Regions from separate parts of the Phyllobacterium sp. LjRoot231 genome, predicted to be linked through region 2. Evidence: riboswitches for the same ligand, from Rfam matches in the RefSeq annotation. Region 2 holds a riboswitch; each other region holds the start of a gene.
What was found. Region 2 has a riboswitch for cobalamin ahead of ACSQ3H_RS11695 (CbtB domain-containing protein). Riboswitches for the same ligand answer to the same signal wherever they lie in the genome.
Positions count from the first base shown of each region.

Region 1: another riboswitch for cobalamin. It lies ahead of ACSQ3H_RS20290 (iron chelate uptake ABC transporter family permease subunit); the one in region 2 lies ahead of ACSQ3H_RS11695 (CbtB domain-containing protein).
Region 3: another riboswitch for cobalamin. It lies ahead of bluB (5,6-dimethylbenzimidazole synthase); the one in region 2 lies ahead of ACSQ3H_RS11695 (CbtB domain-containing protein).

Region 1 covers NZ_CAXUQT020000001.1:4,059,534-4,063,811, reverse strand. The annotation lists gene cysN (sulfate adenylyltransferase subunit CysN) at 1-819, shown strand, start outside; gene cysQ (3'(2'),5'-bisphosphate nucleotidase CysQ) at 1,015-1,824, shown strand; gene ACSQ3H_RS20290 (iron chelate uptake ABC transporter family permease subunit) at 1,821-1,979, opposite strand; cobalamin riboswitch at 1,961-2,151, opposite strand; gene ACSQ3H_RS20285 (DUF2126 domain-containing protein) at 2,698-4,278, shown strand, end outside.
Region 2 covers NZ_CAXUQT020000001.1:2,383,826-2,388,103, forward strand. The annotation lists gene ACSQ3H_RS11685 (isobutyryl-CoA dehydrogenase) at 1-811, opposite strand, end outside; gene ACSQ3H_RS11690 (cobyric acid synthase) at 930-2,387, shown strand; cobalamin riboswitch at 2,448-2,682, shown strand; gene ACSQ3H_RS11695 (CbtB domain-containing protein) at 2,732-2,908, shown strand; gene ACSQ3H_RS11700 (CbtA family protein) at 3,032-3,763, shown strand; gene cobU (bifunctional adenosylcobinamide kinase/adenosylcobinamide-phosphate guanylyltransferase) at 3,763-4,278, shown strand, end outside.
Region 3 covers NZ_CAXUQT020000001.1:2,164,431-2,168,708, reverse strand. The annotation lists gene ACSQ3H_RS10605 (ArsR/SmtB family transcription factor) at 1-457, opposite strand, end outside; gene ACSQ3H_RS10600 (DUF2293 domain-containing protein) at 583-900, shown strand; gene bluB (5,6-dimethylbenzimidazole synthase) at 833-1,585, opposite strand; cobalamin riboswitch at 1,632-1,808, opposite strand; gene ACSQ3H_RS10590 (MOSC domain-containing protein) at 1,835-2,443, opposite strand; gene ettA (energy-dependent translational throttle protein EttA) at 2,563-4,212, opposite strand.

The DNA.
Region 1 (4,278 bases), 1.7 Mb from region 2:
ATCGATATCAATAGTTTCGCGCAGGAAGCGGCCAAATCGCTTGACCTGAATGAAGTCGGCGTCGTCAATATCTCGACGCAGGAGCCGGTCGCCTTCGACCCCTACAAATCGAACCGTTCGACGGGCTCGTTCATCCTGATCGACCGTCTGACCAATGCGACCGTCGGCGCCGGCATGGTCGACTTCGCGCTACGCCGTGCTTCCAACGTGCATTGGCAGGCGCTCGACGTCGACAAGGCATCGCGTGCCGCACAGAAAGACCAGAAGCCGGCAGTGCTGTGGTTCACGGGTCTTTCGGGGTCAGGCAAATCGACGGTCGCCAATCTGGTTGAAAAGCGTCTGTCTTCGCTCGGTAAGCACACCTACATCCTCGATGGCGACAATGTCCGCCACGGCCTCAATCGCGATCTCGGCTTCACCGAGGAGGATCGCGTCGAAAATATCCGCCGCGTCGGCGAGGTGGCAAAGTTGATGGCGGATGCGGGCCTGATCGTGCTCGTCTCTTTCATTTCGCCCTTCCGCTCCGAACGCCGGATGGTGCGCGAGCTGTTGAGTGATGGGGAGTTCATGGAAATCTTCGTGGATACGCCATTCGAGGAATGCGCACGGCGCGATCCGAAAGGGCTCTATGCCAAGGCGTTGCGCGGCGAAATCAAGAATTTCACCGGTGTGGACTCGCCGTACGAGGCGCCGGAGAACCCGGAACTTCACCTGAAGACCGTTGGCCGGACGACAGAGGAACTTGCTTCCGAAGTCGAAAAGCTGCTCACTGAACATGGCATCATCTTCAACTACGATCAAAGTTCGTGGTCGATTTAAGTGCCGCTTCTTACCCTCCCCCTTGTGGGGAGGGACGGACCGTAGGTCCGGGGAGGGGCTTTCCTGAATACAAAAAAGGCGCAAAGCCATTGCCAGATTAATCGCTGCAAAGAACCCCTCCCTGCTGCTTCGCAGCCTCCCTCCCCACAAGGGGAGGGTAAGGTGGCACCATCGCAGCGTAATCCGGAAATATCTATGCATACTCTACTTCCGATCAACTACACCGCGCTTCTCTCCATCTTTGAAGAGACGGCGATTGCCGCCGGGCGCGAAATTCTGCGCATCTATATAGAGGGCTGCGACGTTGCGTTGAAAGACGACAAATCGCCGGTGACGGCGGCAGACCACGCGGCAGAAGCCATTATTCTGGAGGCGCTGCGCCGTGCAACACCGGAAATCCCGATTGTGGCGGAAGAAGAGATTTCTGGCGGGCATGTGCCCGGTGATCTCGGCGACCGCTTCTATCTGGTCGATCCGCTCGATGGAACGCGCGAATTCGTCAATCGCAACGGTGATTTCACCGTCAATATCGCTCTGATTGAACACGGCGCTCCGGTGCTGGGTATCGTCTATGCTCCGGTGCGTGGGTGGCTATTTACCGGCGGGCCGAAGGGTGCGCAGGAAGTGACCATCGACCACATGGGGAGCGTAACCACGCGCAACAGCATTTCGTGCCGGACTGCGCCGAAGGAAATGATCGCCGTCGCCAGCCGCTCGCACCGCACGCCGGAAACTGACGATTATTTGAAGGAATTCACCATCGCCGATTGCGTGTCGGTCGGTTCATCGATCAAATTCGGACTGGTGGCGCGAGGCGAGGCGGATATCTATCCGCGGCTGAGCCGCACGATGGAATGGGACACGGCAGCAGGCGATGCGGTGTTGCGCGCTGCGGGTGGGATCACGCTGACACTTGACGGCAAGCCGCTGACCTATGGCCGCCGCAATCAGGCCAATGACGCTGATTTCGCCAATCCGAGCTTTGTGGCCCGCGGAAAGCTCTAGCCCGAGCGCTTCCGTAACAGCAGCGTCACCACGAAAAACGCGCCGATCGAGCTTGTGACAATGCCGATGGGCAGTTCCTGCGGCGCGAGCAGGAGCCGTGCTGCAAGGTCGCTCAGGAGGATCAACGTTGCGCCCAGCAGTGCGCAGGTGAGGATCAGGCCCGCGTGGAGCTGACCGGCAAAACGCCGGGCGACATGCGGGATCATCGCTCACCGTTTACAGTTGCGGGGGCAGCCACGGTCTCGGTCCCTTTTGGGTACGCCTCACCGTGTTCCCTTTTCATCTCCAGCGTTGTCTTGCCGGAGAAACCATCAGTGACGATCATTAGATGAAAGAACGTTCGCATGAAACCTCTTTCGCTGAAACATATAGAGCTTGGAAAAAAATAGAGAAATGCTATGTTTCGTTGGGGAGTGGAAGGCAAGCTTTCGCCTGCCTTCCGTTTTCCTGGCTATTAAAAGAGGACCCGGATGGTGAGTGTCCAGCTCGTCCGGGTCTTTTTCAATTCCAGGGTGATACGCAGTGGTAAGAACCACATAGCGTCACCTCCTGTCTTGCGAGCAAGGCCCTTGCCCTTAGGTCGGAGAGGCCAATCTTCTCCGATGCACCGGCTGGCTCGGCGCTTGCTGCTTCACTCGCAAAACGAAACGAAGGTGGCTTTGTTCGACCATGGCTGCAACGAATGCAGGGTTGCATCATTGCAGGGAGATGAGGTTCCAGGTTGCGCGCGCCGGGATGAATTTCTAGTGCAAGCCCGTTAATGCGGCAAACATCTGATATGCTAAAATAATTGGCAGGGGACATTTAACAACGGGATGGAGTAGGCTAGGTTTCATGCGGGACGAGCATTTCAGAAAAACAATTTGAGGCGACATGGCAATTCACGCAGCAGTCTATCATCTGACCCACTACAAATATGACCGCCCGATCATGCTCGGGCCGCAAGTGATCCGCCTGCAACCTGCGCCTCATTCCCGCACGAAAGTCCTGAGCCATTCGCTGAAGGTCAGTCCGGCAAATCATTTCGTCAATCTGCAGCAGGATCCGTATGGTAATTTCCTGGCGCGCTTCGTCTTCCCGGAGCCGGTGACGGAGCTGAAGATCGAGGTCGATCTGATAGCGGACATGACGGTCTACAATCCGTTCGACTTCTTCGTCGAACCCGTTGCCGAGACCTGGCCTTTCGCCTATCCGGAAGACATCAGCGAAGACCTTTCGATCTATCTGAAACCTGAGCCAATCGGCCCGCTGCTGTCGAATTTTCTCGCGACTGTCGACCGGACGCCGACCAACACGGTGAATTTCGTCGTGGACCTCAATGCGCGTATCCAGCGCGAGGTCGGCTACGTCATTCGAATGGAAACCGGCGTGCAGGAGCCTGAGGTTACACTCGACGTACGCACAGGTTCTTGCCGCGATTCGAGCTGGCTGCTGGTGCAGGCGCTGCGCCATCTCGGACTCGCCGCGCGCTTTGTTTCCGGTTACCTGATCCAGTTAAAGCCCGATCTGGTTTCGCTGGACGGACCGGCCGGGACTGACAAGGATTTCACCGATCTCCACGCTTGGTGCGAAGTCTATCTGCCGGGTGCAGGCTGGATTGGCCTTGATCCGACATCCGGCCTTTTGACTGGCGAAAGCCACGTGCCGCTTGCTGCCACACCGCACTACCGAAACGCCGCGCCCATCTCCGGCATGGCGGAACCCGCAAATGTCGAATTCGGCTTCGACATGCGCGTCACCCGCGTTTCCGAACACCCACGTATCACCAAGCCGTTCTCGGATGAATCCTGGACCGCGCTGGATGCACTTGGCGAAAAGGTCGACGCGTTCCTGATAGAGCGCGATGTGCGCCTGACCATGGGCGGCGAGCCAACATTCGTTTCGATCGATGATTTCGAGTCCGGCGAGTGGAACACCGATGCCGTCGGCCCGACAAAACGCGAAAAGGCCGACAAGCTGATCCGCCGTCTGCGCGAGCGTTTTGCGCCGGGGGGCTTCCTGCATTACGGGCAGGGAAAGTGGTATCCGGGCGAAAGCCTGCCGCGTTGGACCTTTTCGCTCTATTGGCGCAAGGACGGCAAGCCGATCTGGATCAATCCGGATTTGATCGCAGCGGAAAACAGCAAGGCCAAGGTCAAGCCGGAGGATGCGGGCAAGCTTCTCACCGGCATAGCCGAGGTGCTCGGCGTCGAGAACGAGATGGTCGCGCCTGCCTATGAAGACCCGGCGGAATGGATCGTCAAGGAAGGCAACCTCCCCGCGAATGTCGATCCGTCCAATTCAAAGCTGAAGGACCCCGAAGAGCGCAGCCGCATGGCCCGCGTCTTCGAGCGCGGACTGACGGAACCCACGGGTTTCGTTCTGCCGGTGCAGCGATGGAACAGCCAGGCCGCCGCCGGCCCGCGCTGGCGCAGCGAGAAATGGACGACGCGCCGTGGCAAACTGTTCCTTGTG
Region 2 (4,278 bases):
AAGTGACCGCCTTGTCGAGCGCCGACTGTGCGCCGCCAAGCGAGCAGGCGGCGATATTGAGGCGCCCGCCATCGAGCCCTCCCATGGCGATACGGAAACCGTCGCCTTCCTCGCCAAGCCGGTTTGCCACAGGAACCCGGCAATTGTCGAAAATAACCTGCCTGGTCGATTGGGCGTTCCAGCCCATCTTGTATTCGTTGGCGCCAAAGGAAAGGCCCGGAGCATCCTTCGGGATGACAAGCGCCGAAATTCCCTTTGGCCCATCCTCACCAGTGCGTACCATGGTGACGTACAAATCTGAATCGCCCGCACCGGAAATGAACTGCTTGGCGCCGTTCAGCACATAATGATCGCCATCGAGCACGGCACGGGTCTTCAGCGCTGCGGCATCCGAGCCCGAATTGGGCTCGGTCAGGCAATAGCTGGCAAGCCACTCCATGGATGTCAGTCTCGGCACGAAGCGCTGACGCTGCTCCTCATTGCCAAACAGATCGATCATCCATGTTCCCATATTGTGAATCGATATGAACGCCGAGAATGCCGGGCACGCCGCCGACAACGCTTCGAAAATCAGCACGGCATCCAGCCGCTTCAGCCCCGACCCGCCCACATCTTCGCGCACATAAATCCCGCCCATGCCCAGCGGGCCGGTTTCACGAATAACGTCTGCCGGAAAATGTTTGTCACGATCCCAGGCGAGCGCATTGGGCGCTACGCGGTCTGCTGCAAACGCCCGGGCCATGTCCTGGATTGCCAGTTGATCCTCATTTAGCTCGAATTGGCCGGACGCCGAATCCACGAGCGTATCCATGCTAACCTCCCTGTATTCTGGTTACCATCACTCTATCCCATGCGCCAAGTGGCGCAACGATTCAGATGAGCTTTGGATGGGGCTAGGAAGAGAAAGACATATCCGCTACTCAAAGCCCATGACACGCGCAATCATGTTGCAGGGAACAGGCTCTGATGTTGGGAAATCCGTCCTGGTGGCTGGACTTTGCCGGCTTGCTCGCAATCGCGGGTTGAAAGTACGTCCCTTCAAACCGCAGAACATGTCCAATAATGCAGCGGTCAGCGACGATGGCGGCGAGATTGGCCGGGCGCAATGGCTCCAGGCACTTGCATGCGGCGTACCATCATCAGTGCATATGAACCCGGTCCTCCTGAAACCGCAGTCGGAAACCGGCAGTCAGATCATCGTTCAGGGCAAGGTCTGGGGGCAGGCAAAGGGCAGTGACTATCAGAAATTCAAGGCGCAGCTTCTCGATGCGGTGATGGCGTCCTGGGATATCGTACGCGATGGCGCCGATCTCGTTGTCGTCGAGGGTGCGGGGTCACCGGCGGAAATCAACCTGCGCGCCGGGGACATTGCCAATATGGGCTTTGCCACACGGGCCAACGTGCCGGTCGTTCTGGTTGGTGACATCGACCGGGGTGGCGTAATCGCGTCGATCGTTGGCACGCACGCGATCCTGCAACCCGAGGATCGCGACATGATCATTGGCTACATCATCAACAAGTTTCGCGGCGATGTTTCGCTGTTCGATGATGGGCTCAAATCCATCACCGAATTTACCGGCTGGCCGTCGTTTGGTGTTGTTCCGTGGCTGCGGGATGCCTCGCGTTTACCGGCGGAAGACTCCGTTGTCCTGGAGCGGTTGGTCAAGGGTGAGGGACAAGCGCTGAAAATCGCGGTGCCAGTGCTTGATCGTATCGCCAATTTCGACGATCTCGATCCGCTGATGGCCGAACCGCAGGTGGATGTGATCATGGTGCGGAGCGGGGAGAGGCTACCGCCGGATGCGGGATTGGTAATTATTCCGGGTTCCAAATCGACGATTAGTGATCTTCTACGTTTCCGCGAGAATGGCTGGGACCGCGATCTCGACATGCACAGGCGGCGTGGCGGCCACATTATCGGCATTTGCGGCGGTTACCAGATGCTTGGCCGGACGGTCCGCGATCCCGATGGAATTGAAGGAAGTGTCACGGAAGTCGAAGGCCTCGGCTATCTCGACATCGAGACGGTGATGGAGCCAGAGAAGACCGTGCGCAACGTCGTGGCGCACTCGCTACAGTTCGACCTGCCGTTGAAAGGCTATGAAATTCATCTTGGCAGAACAACTGGGCCGGATTGCACGCGTCCGACGTCCCGCATTAATGGCATCGAAGATGGCGCGATGTCCGCCGACGGTAAAGTTTTCGGCACATACATGCATGGACTGTTCGGGGCGGATGCCTTCAGAGCGGCATTGTTACGATCTATGGGAATCGCTGCCGACACCGTTGATTACAACGCCGGCGTGGATGCCGCTCTCGATTCGATAGCCGGCCAACTGGCGGAAGTCCTCGATATCGACGCATTACTGATGCCTAAACTGCGTTGATGACGCGGCAACTGTTGTTGCTCTCGCAGTTTCGTTTGACATTTCCGGCGCTTGATGAATAACGTCCAACCCATGATTGGTTCCCGTATCGGCCAAAGGCCATGGGATCAAAAGGGAATGCGACGGCCGTACCCATCAGGGCGGCCAAACCGCAGCCGACCCCGCGACTGTAGAGCGGCGAGGGTCAATGTCAGCGCCAGAAGCGAAAGCCGATGGCAGCCACTGGGAAACCGGGAAGGCGGCATTGATCTTGCGACCCGCGAGCCAGGAGACCTGCCAGTCATAGGGCAATAGTGCCCAAAACCGAAGGGGATTGTCCCTTCTGGCCCTGCACGGAGGTTGTTATGGCTGCTGCACGTACTTCGACGATTTCTCTCCCGCTCGCTTCGCGTCTGACGACGGCGGTGTTTTCGCTTATGCTTGGTGTATTCATCATTTACGGTGTCGGTCTTTCCCATTCCGAAACACTGCATGACACAGCGCATGACACCCGCCATTCATACGGATTCCCTTGCCATTGAGTCTGGTACTGGCTGAATAAACAGATTCAGCCTCCAGCGCTTACGCATTGAAAAATTACGGTTTGTTTGCCGGGGGCGTTTTTGCGTACCCGGCAGCTTGCTTTAGGATTTGGGAGCAGATTCATGTTGGTCAAATATCTCCTGGCTACGATCGTAGCTGGTTTGTTTGCCGGTATCCTTTTGACGCCGGCCATGTATGTGCGGAACGTTCCGCTTATTCTTCATGCCGAAGAATATGAAAATGCCGGTGGGCATGAGCACGCAACCGCTGAGCCGGCTGCGGCAACGACCGCGGAAAGTACCCCCGCTGCGATGGTTGCGCATGAACACGCAGAAGAGGCCAGCCCGGCACTGCCATTCGGACGCTTTGGCAATACCCTACTGATCAACCTCGTTGCCGGCGCGGGCTTTGCGCTCGTTACAGGTGCCGCGGCACTTTTCCTTGGCCGCAAGATCACGCTGCAGAACGGTATCTACTGGGGTCTTGCGGGGTTCTTCATTTTCAACCTTGCGCCCGCATTCAGCCTTGCACCGGAATTGCCAGCAATGCCTGCTGCCGACCTCGCCGCGCGGCAGGCGTGGTGGCTTATCACGGTTGTGCTCACAGCGGGCGGCGTCTATCTCATCGTTCTACGCGAGGAAATCTGGGCCAAAGTTCTGGGCGTCGTACTGATTGTCGCCCCGCATGTTTACGGTGCGCCGGAAGTTGAAGACCTTACATCGGCAGTACCACCCACACTGGCTTCAGAATTCGCCGTGTCGACTCTGGCGACCAATTTGTTCTTCTGGGTAGTTCTTGGAACGGCGCTCGGCTTTGCCATCCAGCACTATGCGGCATCGGAGCTGGAGGGTTGATGTCGACATTGGAACGCGGGGTCACCTTTGTGTTGGGCGGCGCGCGTTCCGGTAAATCCTCCTTTGCGGAAGGTCTGATAGAGGCATCTGGCATGGATGCCGTCTATGTTGCCACCGGAAGGGCCTGGGACGAAGAAATGTCGGAGCGGATCGGGCTGCACAAAGAGCGGCGCGGTGCCTCCTGGGTGACGATCGAAGAACCATTCGACCTTGTCGGCACCTTGCAAAACGAATGTGCGGACGGCAAAGCGGTGCTTGTGGATTGCCTCACGCTTTGGCTCACCAATCTGATGATGGCCGAGCGCAATATAGAGGCGGAGACGGCGAAACTTGTTGCGGTGCTGCCGCTCCTCAAGGGCGCCGCGGTATTTGTTTCCAACGAGGTTGGTCTCGGCATTGTTCCCGAAAACCGCATGGCGCGCGAGTTTCGCGATGATGCGGGCCGCCTCCATCAAGCCGTGGCTAGCGCTGCGGCAACAGTCTATTTCGTGGCAGCAGGACTGCCGCTCAAAATG
Region 3 (4,278 bases), 220 kb from region 2:
GACCGACGATCTTGACAAGCGCGTCTTCTACCGCGCCATCCGGGACATGCAGCGAACGGATCGCGTCCCAGCTTGTGGCATTGGCACTGAAGTAGGCAGCCGCACGCTCGCGCCGCTGCAGTTTCACCGAGGAAAGTCGTTCAAGGTCACGATCCAGCAAAGGATCGGAATAATCGAGACGATCCAAAAGGGAGCGGGCAATGTCGCCGACGATCAGCGATTCCGCCAAACGGAAATAAGCCCAGGAACCCTCCTGATAGCGATTGATGAGGCTTGCTTCAAACAGCAGCTTGAGATGACGCGATACACGAGGCTGCGACTGGCCGAGAATAGTCGTAAGGTCTGAAACGGTCAGATCGCCGCGAGACAACAGCGCCAGAATGCGTAAACGGCTTGGCTCTGCCGCCGCTTTCAGCGTATCGACCATCAGATCAAGATTGAGATCACGTTTGTCCATCATTCACCTCAAAAGACATAAAGATATGTTTATGTGAGAAATAAAATTTTGGCAAGTTGTTTTTGCCGTTGACGACAAATTTTGCCGCGTCTGAAATAGGACCGAGAATCACGCAAGGAATCCGCATGAGCACAGGAACAAACCGCCAGCGTGCAATCAACAAGGCGCTGACGCTGCTTCTCCCGGCGGTACCCTATTCGGATTCGGAACCGATAAGAGCTGCCGCCGGCGCACCGCATATGAGAGGCCTGCCGCCCCCCATCGCCGTCTGGCTCGCGGCCGTGGCGCATGTCCGGCACCAGCATACGGATTACGATGCCTTGCGCGACGAGGGGTACGACAAGGACTCCGCGCGATTCTTCGTACTCGATGCCATCAATCGGAAGTTGACGGAATGGCGGGCAACACGCCTGCTGGACCCGGACGAGGAAGATCCGAGCTAATCTCGGCGGTTCCCTGCCACGCTTCTTCGAATATCAGTTCTTCCAGCTGTAGCCTGTTACGCCAGCCGCGCCTTTCCAGTTCCGGCGTGTCGTAGAGTTCATCGACATAACCGATACAGAGGTACGCAATGATCTCGACATGACCCGGAATGCCCAGGATACGGCGCATATCCTGATCGTGGTAAATGCTGACCCAACCGACGGCGATGCCCTCGGCGCGCGCTGCTAGCCAGAGGTTCTGTACGGCACAAACCGTGCTGTAGAGATCCATCTGGGGGTTATGTGTCCGGCCGAGAACGACCTTGCCGCCGCGGGTACGATCGCAGGTGATGCACAGATTGATCGGCGCTTTGAGAATACCTTCGAGCTTCAGCGAAGCATAAAGCGCTTGCCGTTCGTCACTGAACAGCGACTTAGCTTCCTCGTTGGCGCGAGAAAAAGCGCGATGAATTTCAACCTTTCGCGCCTCATCCCGGATAATGATGAAGTTCCACGGCTGCATGAACCCGACCGACGGCGCATGGTGCGCAGCGTCCAGCAGCCGCATCAGCACATCCTCGGGGACCGCTCGCGGCAGGAACTGGTCGCGCACGTCGCGCCTTGTATAGATGGCTTTATAGACCGCAGCGCGCTCATCATCGGAAAAGCAATCAGCGGTGACCGGACCATATGAAACATCGTGCATTGTTTACTCCCAACAACGCTTGAAACCCTCCCCGCCGTCCGCGCGGTTCGAGCTATAAGGTCCGGCCGGTCTTCTGACTGAGGTTCATCTGAACCGCGCGCCTTCCGGTATATCCGTGGCATCTGCGCGGCCCATCCCCTTTACAGCGTTGGGCACGTGCCGGATTCTCACCGGCTTCCCGATTCTCCCGCAAGCGGCAGGCACCGGACCTTCAATCTATTCGCCACAGAAAGTTTCCCGGCGCAAGCCTCAGGCCTGGTAAATCCATTGCTCGGGCACGCGCACATCGACCTTTTCACCGGCGCGAATGGTGCCCGGCTTCTCGACCCAGGCCACGATGCCGCGCAGGCGCCTCGATACCCGGACGAAATCAAGCGCCGTCGTCATATGATCCTCAGTTCGTGCATGTTCGCCGATAGAGCGTCCCGCGAGCTTGCAGGGCGCATTCTGCCCGTCGACCTTCAGTGTCACGCCACCTTCGAAGAACATCAACGTGCGCGGTGGCAGCATCGAAAGCGAGGCGATCCCGTCGATGACCATATTGCCACCGATCCATTCAGCTTTCAGTGCCGGCAGACCCATTCCAGCAGCAACTTCCGCCAATTCGTCCGAGGCGAGAATGGAAAGCTGGCGCTCATTGCGCATTTCTGTATCACGCGGATACCAAGGCTCACGCCCACCAGATTTACGCGTGGGGCCGGCATGGAAATCGCCAACGATCCCATCGAAAGTGAGCTCAAGCGAAGCTGCAGGCGTCGTGACGAAATCGCCTGCGAGAGCTTCGAACAGCCCGCCTACCCGGCCGCTAAGCTTGCGCGAGGGGAGTATTTCCGTTCTGGTTTCAAACAGGTCAGTCATTGCGCAACTCCATGAAATTCCCCGCATACTAGAAATTCAGGCCACGAAAACCAGCAAATAAGCCTGATGGGTTCGTCAAAAATGGTGATGGGAGGACGTCTCCACTCTCCCACGAACATCTAGCGTGTCAGCGGCTTGTAGCTCGGACGCTTTGGATTGACGCTGTCAGGGCCAAGGCGGCGGATCTTGTCGTTCTCATAGTCCTCGAAATTGCCTTCGAACCATTCTACATGGCTGTCGCCTTCGAATGCGAGGATATGCGTCGCCAGCCGGTCGAGGAACATGCGATCGTGGCTGATGATCACGGCGCAGCCTGCATATTTTTCCAAGGCATCTTCCAGCGCCGCCAGGGTTTCAGTATCGAGATCGTTGGTAGGCTCATCGAGAAGAAGAACATTGCCGCCAGCCTGCAGCATCTTGGCGAGATGCACGCGATTGCGCTGACCGCCGGAGAGATTGCCGACCTTCTGCTGCTGGTCGCCGCCCTTGAAGTTGAACGCCGAGACATAGGCACGCGAATTCATCTCGTACTTGCCGAGCTTGATAATTTCATTGCCGCCGGAAATTTCTTCCCAGACGTTCTTGTCCGCCTTCAGATGATCGCGGCTTTGATCGACATAGCCAAGATGCACGGTTTCACCAATACGGATGGAACCGGAATCAGGCTTTTCCTGCCCGGTGATCATCTTGAACAGGGTGGTTTTACCTGCACCGTTCGGGCCGATAATGCCGACAATGCCGCCGGGCGGCAGCTTGAACGTAAGGTTTTCGATGAGCAGACGATCCCCAAAGGATTTGGTGAGACCTTCCGCTTCGATCACGACCTGGCCGAGACGCTCACCCGCCGGAATGAGTATCTGCGCATCACCCGGACGCTGATCATTGGCCGCATCGACCAATGCGTCATAGGCTTTGATACGCGCCTTGGACTTTGCCTGCCGCGCCTTGGGGCTCGCCGAAATCCATTCGCGCTCGCGCTCCAAAGCCTTCTGGCGCGAGTCGTCTTCGCGGCCTTCCTGCTGCATGCGCTTGGACTTGGCGCCGAGATAGGCCGAGTAATTGCCTTCGTAGGGAATACCGCGACCACGATCGAGTTCGAGAATCCAGCCTGTCACGTTGTCGAGGAAGTAGCGATCGTGGGTAATCAGCAGGACTGAGCCCTTGTATTCGCGCAGGTGCTTTTCAAGCCAGGCCGTGGTTTCGGCATCCAGATGGTTGGTCGGCTCGTCAAGGAGCAGCAGGTCCGGCTGCGACAGGAGGAGCCTGCAGAGCGCCACGCGGCGGCGCTCACCGCCGGAAAGGTTGGTTACTTCGCTATCACCGGGCGGGCAGCGCAATGCCTCCATGGCCATTTCGACCTGCGATTCCAGATCCCAAAGGTTCTTGGAATCGATGATATCCTGCAACTTCGCGCCCTCGTCGGCGGTCTCGTCGGAATAATTCATCATGACTTCATTATAGCGGTCGAGGATCGCTTTCTTGTCGGCCACACCATCCATGACGTTGCCCATAACGTCCTTGGTGGGATCGAGAACGGGCTCCTGAGCGAGATAACCAACGGTCGCGCCATCAGCGAGCCAGGCCTCGCCGGTATATTCCTTGTCGAAGCCCGCCATGATCTTGAGGATCGTCGACTTACCTGCGCCGTTCGGTCCGAGGATACCGATCTTGGCATCGGGGTAGAAGGAAAGGTGAATGTTTTCAAGAACCTTCTTGGTTCCATATGCCTTGTTCAGGCCGGCCATATGATAAATGAATTGGCGTGCCATAACGCGCGTCACTCCGGTGTTCGGGATTTTAGGGACATGAATTTGCGCCGTATGTAGGCGAAAGGG